2 regions of the Sporanaerobacter acetigenes DSM 13106 genome follow, and region 2 is predicted to be linked to the other one. Evidence: riboswitches for the same ligand, from Rfam matches in the RefSeq annotation. Region 2 holds a riboswitch; the other holds the start of a gene.

Region 1 (7,595 bases), on a different contig from region 2:
TATCAAAAGAATTAGATGTAGGATTACCTACATTAAAAGATATAATAAAAGAATTGAGAAAGCCAGGCAGAGATCCTAGAGATGAAATGCCTAAGCCTGTATTTAGGAAAGATGTATTGAAGATGGAGGATTTGAAACCAGGCATGGTTCTTACAGGAACTGTAAGAAATGTCGTTGATTTTGGAGTTTTTGTGGATATTGGAGTGAAACAAGACGGATTAGTTCACATTTCTAAATTGAGCAATAAATTTATAAAACATCCTATGGAAGTAGTAAAAGTGGGAGATATAGTTAATGTGCGAGTATTGGATGTAGATATAAATAAGGGGAAAATTTCTTTGAGTATGAAGGACATTTAATCTCTTCGGAGGTGATATTGTGGATGATGAAAGAGAAATAGAGTATGTTGGAGGGCTTTTTTGTGGTGCCATTAGTTCTAATTTTGCTAAGCCTCATATTGCTCAATTTGCAAAACTTTTGAATAGTGTATTAGATGACAATGGTATTGTTATATATGTTTACAACAAAAAAGAAGAAAAACCTGATATTAATTTGTTAGAATTGTATTTTCAAATTGATATAGAAAAGTTATTGCAAAAGGGACAATTGGTATTTGTATGTTCAGAGGATATATTTTTAAATGAAAGAGGCAAATTAAGTTTAGACAAGGCTTTGGACTTTTATGAATTTGAAATTGATAAATATAGGAAGAAAGGGTTTGAAAAAGTTTTAGTTTATGCTACAAAGGATAAATTTTATACAAATAGCATGGATATAGAAGAAATATTGATATTTCAAAAGGAAATGAAAAAACTTTGCCAAAGAAAAAATATTATGATTATTGTAAAATACATTGTTGATGATTTCCTTGAAAAAGATTTGGCAAGTTTGTTGAGTATTCACGATGCATTTATATTTGATGGTGCAGAAAAGGGTTATGTATATGATTATTGGGGACTCATGAAATTTTCTCTTATAAATTTGTCTATGAAGGAAAAAATTGATTATGAGCATAAAGAAGAATTAAAACGAATGGAAAATTTAAAAATATTGGGAGAACTATCTGAAAGTTTAGCTCATGATTTTAACAATCTTTTGAGTACTATTGTTGGCTATTCTCAAATGGCTATTTTAAAAGAATCTGATCCTCAAATAAAAGATTATTTAGATATTATATATAAAACTGCTTTTGATGGAAAAGCCATGATGGGAAAAATTAAAGGCTATATTAAAGGTAGTTATAATCAAAAAATGGGCTTACATAAAATTAACGATATATTGATAGATAGCATCAATATGGCCAAATATAAAATAAAAAATAATAATTTCAAATCTAATACTACAATACATGTAGTAGAAGAATTGAATTCGGGAAAGTGTATTTATTGCAATGAGTTTGAAATGAGGCAAGTAATATTAAATATAATTTTAAATGCAATAGATGCCATGGAAGATGGGGGAACACTTACAGTCAGGAGCTATGACAAAGATGAAAAGATTTTCATAGAAATAGAAGATACTGGAACAGGAATGAGTGAAGAAATAATTGGGAAAGTTTTTGCACCTTTTTTTACTACAAAAGGTGCAAAAGGGACAGGTTTAGGATTAAATACTACAAAGAAGATACTAGAAAATCATTCTGCAGATATATTAGTGGATAGCAAAGTAGGAGTAGGAAGTAAATTCACTATTATTTTTTCGACTAATGTGAAACAATGCAGTATTGTGAAGGAATCAGAATTAGAACCAGAAATGGCTCAAATCAGCGCTAAAAATATACTGGTAGTAGATGACAGATATTCTGTAGCCAGTACCGTTTCTCAGCTTATTGCACTATTAAATATAGATGCAGATTTAGAGACCAAAGGAGAAAAGGTTTTAAAAAGACTTGAAGAAAAGGAATATGATTTAATAATATGTGATTATTTTATGCCAAATATGAATGGTATTGAAGTTTCAAAATTGGTAAAAGAAAAATATCCTTATAAGCCTTTTGTACTTATGACAGGATATTTAGAAAATAATTTGTATAATGTTGATACTATAGATTACATTCTTAAAAAGCCTTATACAATTGAAGAGTTGTCTCAGGCTATAGAAAAGGCTTTTAGGACTGTTGATAGAAGTAAAAATAAAAGATATAATATTAGTTGATTATATCCAAGGGGGAATATATATGTTACTTATAAAAAATGGTTATATTTATACTATGAAAGGACAAGTAATTGAAGGAGGAAGTATATTAATAAATGAAGGAAAAATTGTGGAAATAGGTAAAGATATTGTAGCACCATTAGATGCAGAAGTAATAGATGCAGAAGGTAAAATGGTTACTCCAGGATTTATAGATGCTCATTGCCATATAGGTATGTGGGAAGATGGAATGGGTTTTGAAGGTGATGACGGGAATGAATGGGTAGATCCTGTGACTCCTCAGTTGAGAGCTATTGATGGTTTAAATCCTATGGATCGTGCCTTTGAAGAGGCCTATATGGGAGGAGTGACCACAGCAGTTACAGGGCCTGGAAGTGCCAATGTAGTAGGAGGACAGTTTGTAGCAGTTAAGACTTATGGAAAAAGAGTAGATGATATGATTGTCAAAGAACCAGTAGCTATGAAAATTGCTTTTGGTGAAAATCCTAAGAGGGTTTATGAGAGCCAGAAAAAATCTCCTATAACTAGAATGGCTACAGCAGCTATTTTGAGAGAAACATTATTTAAAGCACAAGAATATTTAAAGAAAAAGGAAAGTGCAGTAGAAGATCCATCCAAGATGCCAGAATATGATATTAAAATGGAGGCTATGACAAAGGTACTTAAAAAAGAAATTCCACTTAAGGCTCATGCCCATAGAGCAGATGATATATTGACTGCTATAAGAATTGCCAAAGAATTTGATGTAGATATAACTCTTGATCACTGTACAGAAGGTCATCTTATTGCAGATATTTTGAAGGAGGAAGACAAACCCGCTCTTGTTGGGCCATCCTTGACTGATAGATCCAAAATAGAACTTAGAAATCAAACTTTTGATACTCCAAGAATACTTCATGAAGCAGGAGTCAAAATTGCTATAATTACAGATGCACCAGTTATTCCACTACAATATTTACCTCTTTGTGCTGGACTTGCAGCTAAATCTGGATTAGATGAAATGGAAGCATTAAAAGCTATAACTATAAATCCTGCTGAAATCATAGGAATTGCTGATAGAGTTGGAAGTATAGAGGTGGGAAAGGATGCAGATATAGTTATATTTGATGGGAATCCACTAAAAGATATAGATTGTAAGACTTATGCAACTATTATAAATGGAGAAGTAGTTTATAGAAGTTAAAAGTTGACATATATTTTATTTATATTGTATAATGAAGGTATAAATAAATAATCTTCAGGGCGAGGTGCAATTCCTCACCGGCGGTTATAGCCCGCGAGCCATATATCGTTTATGTGGTTGATTTGGTGAAAATCCAAAGCCGACAGTTAAAGTCTGGATGGAAGAAGATATTGTATACTTAAAAAGTATATTTTGCCCCGAAGGTTTTCCTTCGGGGTTTTGTAATCCTTCTTAAGTCCCTGGAGAAATATTATACTTGGAGGGATTTTTTATGGAATTGAAAAAAGAAAAAGGTAAGATGTCAACAAAGATGTTGACCAAAATTGGGATTCTTTCAGCTGTTTCATTTGTACTTATGCTCATTGAATTTCCACTATGGTTTGCACCAGGGTTTTTGAAAATGGACCTAAGCGAAGTACCGGCTCTTATGGGAGCTTTTGCATTAGGACCAATGGCCGGAGTTTTAATAGAACTTATAAAAAATATACTACACATTGTCATAAGGGGAACTTCCACTATGGTAGTAGGGGAACTTGCAAACTTTGTTGTAGGAAGTGTATTTGTATGTGTGGCAGGATGGATGTATCATAAAGAAAAGAATTTGAAAAATGCAGTTGTTGGAATGATTTTAGGTACTATAGCTATGACAGTAGTTATGTCTTTTGCAAATTATTTCATAATGATACCTTTCTATGCAAAATTGTTTGGAATGCCATTAGATAAAATTGTTGCTATGGGCAGTGCAGTTAACAAATATGTAGTGGATTTAAAGTCTCTTATAGTATATGCAGTAGCACCTTTCAATTTGATTAAGGGTGCAATAGTTACGTTGATTACATTGCTTTTATATAAAAAAGTATCACCAGTACTTCATAGATAAAAACTAGAGTTAAGGAGCATATCAATTTGCCCCTTGACTCTAGTTTTTTTATGGCTTAAACTTTATGGGAATGCTATAATTATATATAGTTTATGGATGGAAAGGTTGAGTTTAGATGGAATTGATACTTAAAAATACAAAAGATACAGAACAATTTGGGTACAAATTGGGTAAAATATTAAAAGGTGGAGAAATTATTTGTCTAATAGGGGATTTAGGAGCAGGGAAAACTACTATGACTAAATCCATAGCCAAAGGATTAGATGTAGAGGAATATGTGACAAGTCCTACTTTTACTCTAATAAATGAGTACAGGGGAAGAGTTCCACTATACCATTTTGATGTATATAGACTAGAAGAAGTAGAAAGTATATATGATTTAGGATTTGAAGAATATTTTTATTCTAATGGAGTGTCTATTATAGAATGGGCAAATAAAATAAAAAACGTTCTTCCAGAAGATGTACTCACCATAGAAATAAATAGAGGCTCCAATGATGAAGAGAGAATACTTAATATATATGGTAGTGGAGAAAGAAACAAAAGCATAATAGAGGAGTTGAAGAGAGATTGAAAGTATTAGCTATAGATACATCTAGTATGGTAGCTACTTGTGCAGTACTAGATGAAGAAAAAGTACTAGGTGAATACAATTTAAATCAAGACATGACCCATTCAGAAAGACTTATTCCTATGATAAAGGTTATAATGGATAGCCTAAATTTAAAAATTGAGGAAATTGATTTATTTGCTGGTGCAGTAGGGCCAGGTTCTTTTACGGGACTTAGAATTGGTTTGGCTACAATAAAGAGTTTAGCCCATGTTGTAGATAAACCAGTTTTGGGAATATCAACTTTGGAGGCCTTGGCATTTAATATTCCTTTTGGAGGAATAGTTGTCCCTATAATGGATGCAAGAAGAAATAGAGTTTTTACAGGAATATACCAATGGGAAAATGGCATACTTATAAATAGGTTTGAACCAACTATAATGGAAATAGATGAACTTATAGAAAAAGTTCAAAGTTTTGAAGAAAAAGTTGTCTTTAATGGCGATGGAACAGCTATATATAAAGACAGTATAAGTGAAAAATTGGGGTCTAAGGCCATATTTGCTCCTATACATTTAAATGGAGCTAGAGCTTCAAGTTTAGGAGAGTTGGCAATGCTTAAATGGAATAGAGGTCAGAGAGAAAATTATTTTGATTTAGTTCCAGAATATCTAAGAGAGTCTCAAGCTCAAAGAGAATATAAGAAAAGGTAGTGATGTCTATGGACATTTTAGTAAGGCCTATGCTTGAAAAAGATATAGATGAAGTCTTAGATATAGAAAAGACTTCTTTTGCTACTCCTTGGCCTAAAGAGGCCTTTACATTGGAAATAACTAAAAATATGCTTGCAAAGTATGTAGTAGCAGAAATTCAAGGAAAAGTTGTAGGCTATGGTGGAATATGGCTCATAATAGATGAAGGACATGTGACTAATATTGCAGTTCATGAGAAATATAGAGGACTGGGAGTTGGAAATAAAATAATGGAAGGTTTAATAGATATATGTAGAGACAGAAATATTGTTGCTATGACTCTGGAAGTGAGAAAGACCAATGAAGTAGCAAAATCCCTTTATGACAAATATGGGTTTAAAGAATATGGTATTCGACCTGGATATTATTCTGACAACAATGAAGATGCAATTATCATGTGGAAAAGAGTAGAATAGAAACTTGATTGAGGTGAAAAATAGTGAAAAAAGATATTATGACATTAGCAATAGAGACTTCCTGTGATGAAACTTCCTGTGCAGTGCTGAAAAACGGCAGGGAAGTTTTTTCAAATGTTATTTCATCACAAATTGAGATCCATAGAAAATTTGGTGGAGTAGTGCCAGAAGTTGCTTCAAGAAAACATATAGAAAGCATGAATTCTATCATACAACAGGCTCTTGATGAAGCCAATATTACATTTAAAGATATTGATATAGTAGGTGTGACTAGAGGACCAGGACTTGTAGGTGCACTTCTTGTAGGTATATCTAGCGCTAAAGCTATAGCTTATGCACTAGATGTGCCTCTTGTAGGGGTAAACCACATAGAGGGTCATATATGTGCCAATTACATCACTCACAAGGACTTAGAGCCGCCTTTTACTTGTCTAGTAGTATCAGGAGGACATACTTATTTAGTACAAGCCAATTCTTATACTGACTATGAACTTGTAGGAAGGACAAGAGATGATGCAGCTGGAGAAGCTTTTGACAAAGTAGCAAGATCCCTAGGGCTTCCCTATCCAGGAGGACCTCTTATAGATAAATTGTCATTAGAGGGAAATAGTCAGGCAATAAATTTTCCAAGACCTTGTTTAGAAGAAGATAGTTATGATTTTAGTTTTAGTGGATTAAAAACTGCTGTACTAAACTATCTAAATCATGCAAAGCAAATGGGAGAAGAAATAGCAATAGAAGATGTAGCGGCAAGTTTTCAAGCTGCAGCAACAGAAGTTCTTGTAGAAAAAACCATAAGACTTGCTATTGAAAGAAAATCTAAAACTATAGTAGTGGCAGGTGGTGTAGCAGCAAATAAAGGACTTAGAAATATGTTTCTAGAAAGAGGAAATAAAGAAGGAATAGATATAAAATATCCATCAACAATTTTATGCACAGACAATGCTGCCATGATAGGTTCTGCTGCATATTTTAACTATATGGGTGGATATATCTCTAATTTTGACTTAAATGTAGAGCCAAATTTAGAGTTAGGGTTTAAATAATCAACAAATTTTGCACACATTATCCACACAGTTCATGAAAATTTGGGAGAAAAAGTGTGGATAATGTGGAAAAAACCAAAAAATTAAGTTAAAACAGCTAAAATACTTGTGGATAAATATGTGGATAATGTGAATAAGATGTGGATTTGTTGGGGACAAAATTTCTATGAGCTTTCTGTAAAATTAATCCATTCTTCATATAGCATATCTAATCTGTTTTGAACTTCATCTCTTTTCATGGCTAAGTCCTGTACTTTTTCTGGTTCATCATATATTTCGGGTTTGCACATTAGAGCATCTATTTCTTTGATTTTTTCCTCCTCATTTGCAATTAAATTTTCTAGCTTTGCAATTTCCATTTTTCTTTCTTTTTCTTTTTCTTTTTTTTCTCTTTCTTTTTTTCTTTCAATTTTCATTTGAGTTTTAGTTTTAGTTTCTTCTTCTTCATAATCTTCTATGACTTGATTTTTCTTTTCTAAATAATAATCATAATTCCCCAAAAATTCTTCAGTGCCATCTTTAGACAACTCAATTATTTTATTTGTCACTTTGTTTAAGAAATATCTGTCATGAGAAATAACTAAAATTGTTCCATTATATCTTTCTAAAGCTCC
Region 2 (7,595 bases):
TCTCTAATCAATACATTGAAAGTCCTAATGTTCAAATTCGTAAATTAAATAATGAAGAAGTAAAAAAATATCTCAAAGAGCAAAAGCAGTTTTTGAAATAATGATGTATTGACCTAGTTTTGTAAGATATTAGAAAGGAGTGATATATATGAAATATCCCGAACCTACTGTTGGAGCAATTATTTTTAATCCAGAAAATAAAATACTTCTATGTAAGTCTCATAAATGGAATAACAAATATGTAATACCTGGTGGACATATTGAACTTGGTGAAAAAATGGAAGATGCTTTAAAAAGAGAGATATTTGAAGAAACTGGTCTGGAGATATATGATATTAAATTAATAAGCCTAAAAGAGAGTGTTTTTAGTGATACTTTTCATGAAGGAAAACATTTTATATTTATTGACTATATATGTAAAACAAATTTTTATGATGTCATTTTAAATGATGAAGCAGAAGAATATGAATGGGTAGATTTAAGTGAGATTGATAATTATGAATTAGGTGGTTTTGTTAAACCATTGTTAATGGAATTACAAAATAATAAAGAATCTAGGAATAAGATAGAAATATTTTATGGTTATTAAGATTAACAAGGAGAGATGTATAATGCTTTTTCCTGAGTTTAGTAATATGGGAATTATTGATGATAATGAGGATTCAATGATAGAAATGGAGATAGGATTAAAATGAAAACTTATATATATTTTGTTAGACATGCTGAACCGGATTTTTCTATTAAGGATGATTTGACACGTCCTTTGACAGAACAAGGGGTTGCAGATGCAAAAAAGGTTACGAATGCATTGATGAATAGGGATATTACTGCTATCTATTCTAGTACATATAAAAGAGCTATTGATACGATAAAAGATTTTGCAGAGAATAGTGGGCTTGAAATAATAACTAACAATGATTTTTGTGAACGTAAGGTTGGTGAATGGGTAGAGGATTTCAGGGGATTTTCTGAAAAACAGTGGCAAGATTTTGATTTCAAACTTTTGGGAGGAGAATCTTTAAGAGAAGTCCAAGAACGCAATGTCACTGCCCTTTTTAATGTAATAAGAAATAATTTTGGGGAAAATGTAGTTATTGGAACTCATGGTACTGCATTAAGTACAATTATAAATTATTTTAATTCCAATTTTGAATATGCTGATTTTTGGAGAATTGTCGATAAAATGCCATATATCTTGTGCTTTATATTTAATGATATGAAGCTTGAGAGTATTGAGGAAGTTGAATTTACTTTAATGTAAATATAAATCTGATATGAGAAAAACTTTAATTTATAAAGGGGAAATTGTAAATGTATTATGGAGAAAAAGTCTGCTTGAGAGCTTATAGAGAAGAAGATATACCAATAGCAACATCATTTGTAAATGATGAGGAACTTAAAAAATTTTTAGTTACAAATATTCCTTTTCCAATGACTCTATGGGAAGAGGAAGAATGGGTAAGATCGCAGAAAAGTAGTCAAGATGGTAGCTATAATTTTGCCATAGAAGATATAGAAACAAAAAAATATATTGGTGGCTGTGGTATTCAAGAAGTCAACTGGTTATCTCGTGTTGCAACTGTTGGTATTATGATTGGATACAAGCAATATTGGGGAAAAGGATATGGTACTGATGCAATGAAAGTGCTTATGAATTTTATTTTTAATAATATGAATATTCGTAAAATAAGATTAAGTACATTTTCATTTAATGTAAGAGCTAAAAAATGCTATGAGAAGTGTGGATTTGAGGTAGAAGGAATTTTAAAAGATGAAATATTCAAAGATGGAAAATATTATGATGAAATAATAATGTCAGTTTTCAATAAGTAGATGATGAGGTGCTACGAATGAATAAGAAATTAGATATATATTTTTTTGGAGATAATGGTTCTTATGATGAATTTAATCCTGGATATGTTTGTAGCAAAAAATTTGTATCAGAGATATTATATTTAATAGCACACAATGAGCCATATTCTATATCAAAAGATGAAATTATAGAAATAATAAAAATTGAAGAAGAAGAATTTGATTGTATAATAGAAAGTTTAAAACGTATCAATGCAATAGATGTAATAGAAAACAAATATAAATTAAACTTTCCTGTGTTTTTAGAAGAGGACATGCCATTATTAGATACGTATTTTGAGGATATTGGAGAAATTATAGGTAGCAAAATAATTGATATAAAGGAACAGATTTATGAAAAAATATCTAAGTTATCTAACTATTCTTCTTTTTCTAAAGAAAAGCTATTATATCATATAGTTTGTGATGATATTTTTGATGGTACAGCTTTTGACTTTTTTGAAGAGAAGAATATTTTTTTATCTTCTAAAATACAACCAGGAAATAGAGATTATATAATATTTGGATATGAGGATAGCGAAAGTGTACAAAGTCATAGTAATAAACTACTGTGTAGTAGCAATAATTATAGAAGTCAAAACTTTATCTTCAATAGTTTTGGAGATTCAGATGGTACTAGGAAAGATGTGTTTAGGTTTTTTAGACGAGTTGAAAAAAATCTTGAAAGTGCAACACCATTTAATGAGCTAAATTTAGATTATATAAGGTTAATAGAACAAAAAAATAGTGAGATTGTAGAAAAATGTGGTGAAATTGTTTGGAAGAGTTATAAGAATGAAATAGTTTATAATAAATTATCTAAAAATGAAAAAGATATGGTTAAATTTCTTGAGGAATTTGAATATTTAAGTATAAATGAGGAAGATAGCACTATAGAATGTAATGTCCCTGTTTTTGAAAGGTCTGATAATGAGATTATTAATGAAATATCAGATATTGTACTAAATCAAATATATGATATAGTTAAATCTACTTTTGATAGATTTGAAAAAGGAGCCACTGAATTAACTGCTATAAAACATGAAAACAATATGAAAGAAATAGCAATAGAACTGTGGCATCAAGTCTTTGGTTTTACAAATGAATATTTAGTTCAAGTTGGTTTTGTACAATCTCCAGAATATATAAATGGAGAAGGAAGATATTTAAGAAGTTTGACAATTATATAAATAAAAGGATGTGCTACATGAAAATTGTAAAGAAATTTTAAAGATATTGGGCAAGAATGAATAAAGAACGGAGGAAATAATATGCCAATAGAAAATATAAATCAACCAGAAATAATAAATATTGATTCTAATTTAAGATTAAGAAAATTTGAATGGTATCAAGATGAAGATATCAGATTTATAGGAATATAGAAAATTATGTTGTTGTTTTTTAAAGAATTCTTTTCATTGACTTCAATATATGGTATAATTATGAAAACAGAATATTCCTTCAGGGCGGGGTGAAATTCCCCACCGGTGGTAAAGCCCACGAGCCTAATAGGCAGATTCGGTGAGATTCCGAAGCCGACAGTATAGTCTGGATGAAAGAAGGTATTGAATAGTTATAAAAATAATTTTTATGACTATCTTTATAACTATAAAAGTGGAAAGTGGTTAATTAAGCCCTGAAATTTATTTCAGGGCTTTTAATAATTTTTTGGGGGGATTTTATGAATGATGAATATTTTATGAAAAGAGCTTTAAGTCTTGCAGAAAAAGGGATGGGATTTACAAGTTCCAATCCTCTAGTAGGAGCAGTGATTGTTAAGAACGGGAAGATAATTGCTGAAGGTTATCATGAGAGTTATGGGGGAAATCATGCTGAAATAAATGCATTAAATAATGCTATAGAAGATGTATATGGCACTACTATGTATGTTAACTTGGAACCCTGTTCTCATTTTGGAAAGACTCCGCCTTGTGTCAATAGGATAGTGAAAAGTGGAATCAAAAAAGTAGTAGTAGCTATGAAGGATCCTAACCCTGAAGTTTCAGGAAATGGAATAAAGATATTAAAAGAAAATGGAATTGAAGTGGAGGTTGGAATTCTAAAAAAAGAAGCAGAAAAATTAAATGAAATATTTATTAAATATATAATTACTAAAAGACCCTTTATTATTATGAAAGCAGGTATGAGTTTAGATGGGAAAATAGCTACACGCACAGGGGACTCAAGATGGGTGACAGATGAAAAAGCAAGAGAATATGGACATATATTGAGACAAAAAGTTTCAGCTATATTGGTGGGAGTAAATACAGTAATAACGGATGATCCTACGCTAAATACAAGACTAAATAAAATAGAGTGTAAAGATTCCATAAGAATTGTATTAGATAGTCATGGAAGGACTCCTATTACATCAAAAGTATTAAACATAAATCCTTCAAATACTATTATTGCAGTAACTAATCTTGCAGCAGATGAAAATATAAAAGCTTTTAAGGAAAAGGGAGCAGAGGTAATAATAACTCCAGCTAAAAACCATAAAGTAGATTTACAATTTCTCATAGAAGAATTGGGAAATAAAAAAATAGATAGCTTGCTTATTGAAGGAGGTGGAGAAGTAAACTTCAGTTTTTTGAAGGAGAACTTAGTAGATAAAGTTATATTTTTTATTGCTCCAAAGATTATAGGTGGAAAAGATGCTAAGACTCCAGTTGAAGGGGAGGGGGTGGAGTGTTTAGAGGATGCCATATGTTTACAAGATGTGAAGATTACAAGCATGGGCAAGAACATAATGATTGAAGGTTATTTAAAGTAAGGAAGTGATAAGGTGTTTACAGGACTTGTAGAAGAAGTAGGAAAAGTATTAGACATAGTCAATGAAAATAAAATATGGACAATTACTTTTGAATGTAAGAAAATAGTTGAAAATATTTCTATAGGAGATAGCATAGCTGTCAACGGAGTTTGTCTAACAGTAAATGAATTTGATGAAAATTTATTTAAAGCAAATGTAATGGCTGAAACTATAAGGAAAACAAATTTGGGATTTTTGAAGAGTGGAAGTCTTGTGAATTTAGAAAGAGCATTAAAAATTGGAGATAGATTGGGGGGACATGTAGTATCCGGACATATAGATGGAACTGGTGCCATAAAAGAGTTTAAAAGTGAAGGAAATGCTATATGGATAAGTGTAGTTGCTCCTAAAGAAATATTAAAATATATAGTTTATAAAGGTTCTGTTGCCATAGATGGAGTGAGTCTTACGGTAGGCTATGTAGATGAAGAAATGTTCAAAGTATCAATAATTCCTCATACTAAAGAATCTACTGCATTAAATAAGAAGAATATAAAAGATTTAGTCAATATTGAATGTGATGTAATTGGGAAATATGTTGAAAGGTTTTTACAAAGTGGAAAAAAGGAAAGTGAAAGTAAAATAGATAGAGATTTTTTAAGAGAAAATGGATTTATATGAGGAGGGTTAAAATGGCAAAGTTTAATACTATAGAGGAAGCACTGGAGGAGATTAAAAAAGGCAATTTTGTCATAGTTGTTGATGACGAAGATAGGGAAAATGAAGGAGATTTAATAGTAGCAGCAGAAAAAGTTACTACTGAGAAGATAAATTTTATGACTAAATATGCTAGGGGACTTGTTTGTATGCCCATAGTGGGAGAAAGACTAGAGGAATTAAACATAGATCAAATGGTGAGGGAAAACACTGACAATCATGAAACAGCTTTTACTGTTTCCATTGATTACAAGGATACTACTACAGGAATTTCAGCTGGAGAAAGAGCATTGACTATAGAAAAAGTATTGGATTCAAATGTATGTGATGATGACTTTAGACGTCCAGGACATGTTTTTCCTTTAAAAGGGCGAGAAGGTGGAGTATTAAAAAGAGCGGGACATACAGAGGCTGCTATAGATCTTGCAAGATTAGCAGGATTATATCCTGCAGGGGTAATTTGTGAAATAATGAATGAAGATGGCACAATGGCAAGAACACCACAGCTTATGGAATATGCCAAAAAGTTTGATATCAAAATAATAACTATTGCTGATTTGATAGCATATAGAAGGAAAAATGAAATCTTAGCAACAAAAGTTTCAGAAGCTAAATTACCTACTATTTATGGTGATTTTAATATTATAGGATATGTAAACAAAATAAATGGGGAACATCATGTAGCATTAGTCAAAGGAGATATAAAGGAGGAGGAGCCAGCTCTTGTAAGGGTCCATTCTGAGTGCTTGACAGGAGATGTATTTGGTTCACTTAGATGTGATTGTGGAGATCAACTTCATGAAGCTTTGAAAAAAATAAATGAAGAAGGGAGAGGAATACTTTTATACATGAGGCAGGAAGGAAGAGGGATAGGTTTGATAAATAAAATCAAAGCTTATGAGCTTCAGGAAAAAGGTATGGATACAGTAGAAGCTAATTTAGCCTTAGGATATCCAGAAGATTTGAGGGATTATGGAATAGGTGCTCAAATATTATCAGATCTTGGAGCAAAGAAGATAAGACTCATGACTAACAATCCTAAAAAAATTCATGGATTGTCTGGCTATGGATTAGAAATAGTTGAAAGAGTGCCTATAGAAATAAATCCAAATGAAAAAGACTATTTTTATTTAAAAACTAAAAAAGATAAGATGGGACATATATTGAATATAAAATAGAGGAGTGAAAATAATGAAAACGTATGAAGGAAAATTAATATCCGATGATTTGAAATTTGCTATTGTTGTAGGCAGATTCAATGAATTTATAGGTAGCAAACTGTTATCGGGAGCTATAGATGGGTTAAAAAGACATGGGTCAAAAGAAGAAGATATAGAAATTGTTTGGGTTCCTGGAGCTTTTGAAATTCCATTAGTTGCAAAGAAATTAGCTAAATCTAAAAAATATGATGCAGTGATTTGTCTTGGTGCTGTGATAAGAGGTTCAACACCTCATTTTGACTATGTATCAAGTGAAGTATCAAAGGGCATAGCTAATACTTCTTTGGATGCAGAAATACCGATTATATTTGGTGTACTTACAACGGACAATATAGAACAAGCTATTGAAAGAGCGGGAACTAAAAGTGGAAATAAAGGCTATGATGCAGCAATGACAGCAATAGAAATGGCAAATTTATTAAAAACAATTTAATAGACAGTAAAAATAGTTCTTTTATTTGTATCAAATAGAAGAACTATTTTCTTTATAACCCATGGGAAAGTTCTAGTTTTCCCTAATAGGATAGAGGTGTTTTTATTTTTACAAAAAAATTAGTTTTTGGAAGGATTTTGATGAAAAGCATGGAATAAGTAGTATATGATTAAAATTAATTATAAAGCTACATTGCATAATTTATATATTAGTTAGCTTGAGATGAAAATTATAAAAGGAAGGTATGTAATATGGCATGGTTTATATATGGGACTATACTATTGCATTATTACAAGTGGTATCAGCAATGGTTGATTAGAATAATATATATCTGATATTAGGGGGAATGGAAATGAGAAAAGATATTTGTGCTATTTGGATATTAGATGAATCGACTAATCAAAAATTAAATGAAGTTAGAGGAGCATTAGATGTATTTGGCATTGAACATGGTCCTATTTATGGACACATTACATTTGCGAACTTAATTGATATTGATGTAGATGAAGTTTTGCCGTACACTAGGAAATTTGCCCAAGGCAAAAAATCATTTGACATTAACTGCTCTGCATTAAGTCTTCTATCTGCCAATTGCATAGCTTGCATACCTTCTGTTTCAAGG

What was found. A riboswitch is a leader RNA that binds a small molecule or an ion and turns the genes downstream of it on or off. The one in region 2 is predicted to bind FMN.
Region 1: linked by a shared signal. The riboswitch ahead of BUA21_RS00725 (ECF transporter S component) and the one ahead of ribD (bifunctional diaminohydroxyphosphoribosylaminopyrimidine deaminase/5-amino-6-(5-phosphoribosylamino)uracil reductase RibD) in region 2 are both predicted to bind FMN.

Annotation. Positions count from the first base shown of each region.
Region 1 covers NZ_FQXR01000002.1:139,165-146,759, reverse strand. Annotated here, with positions in the region: gene BUA21_RS00740 (Tex family protein) at 1-359, shown strand, start outside; gene BUA21_RS00735 (ATP-binding response regulator) at 379-2,154, shown strand; gene BUA21_RS00730 (amidohydrolase) at 2,177-3,337, shown strand; FMN riboswitch at 3,384-3,510, shown strand; gene BUA21_RS00725 (ECF transporter S component) at 3,609-4,217, shown strand; gene tsaE (tRNA (adenosine(37)-N6)-threonylcarbamoyltransferase complex ATPase subunit type 1 TsaE) at 4,333-4,791, shown strand; gene tsaB (tRNA (adenosine(37)-N6)-threonylcarbamoyltransferase complex dimerization subunit type 1 TsaB) at 4,788-5,480, shown strand; gene rimI (ribosomal protein S18-alanine N-acetyltransferase) at 5,489-5,935, shown strand; gene tsaD (tRNA (adenosine(37)-N6)-threonylcarbamoyltransferase complex transferase subunit TsaD) at 5,974-6,981, shown strand; gene BUA21_RS00700 (ABC-F family ATP-binding cassette domain-containing protein) at 7,146-7,595, opposite strand, start outside.
Region 2 covers NZ_FQXR01000023.1:10,145-17,739, reverse strand. Annotated here, with positions in the region: gene BUA21_RS13940 (hypothetical protein) at 1-101, shown strand, start outside; gene BUA21_RS13935 (NUDIX domain-containing protein) at 149-589, shown strand; gene BUA21_RS13930 (histidine phosphatase family protein) at 692-1,261, shown strand; gene BUA21_RS13925 (GNAT family N-acetyltransferase) at 1,312-1,833, shown strand; gene BUA21_RS13920 (hypothetical protein) at 1,851-3,041, shown strand; FMN riboswitch at 3,305-3,419, shown strand; gene ribD (bifunctional diaminohydroxyphosphoribosylaminopyrimidine deaminase/5-amino-6-(5-phosphoribosylamino)uracil reductase RibD) at 3,533-4,624, shown strand; gene BUA21_RS13910 (riboflavin synthase) at 4,637-5,284, shown strand; gene BUA21_RS13905 (bifunctional 3,4-dihydroxy-2-butanone-4-phosphate synthase/GTP cyclohydrolase II) at 5,296-6,498, shown strand; gene ribH (6,7-dimethyl-8-ribityllumazine synthase) at 6,512-6,973, shown strand; gene BUA21_RS13895 (hypothetical protein) at 7,326-7,595, shown strand, end outside.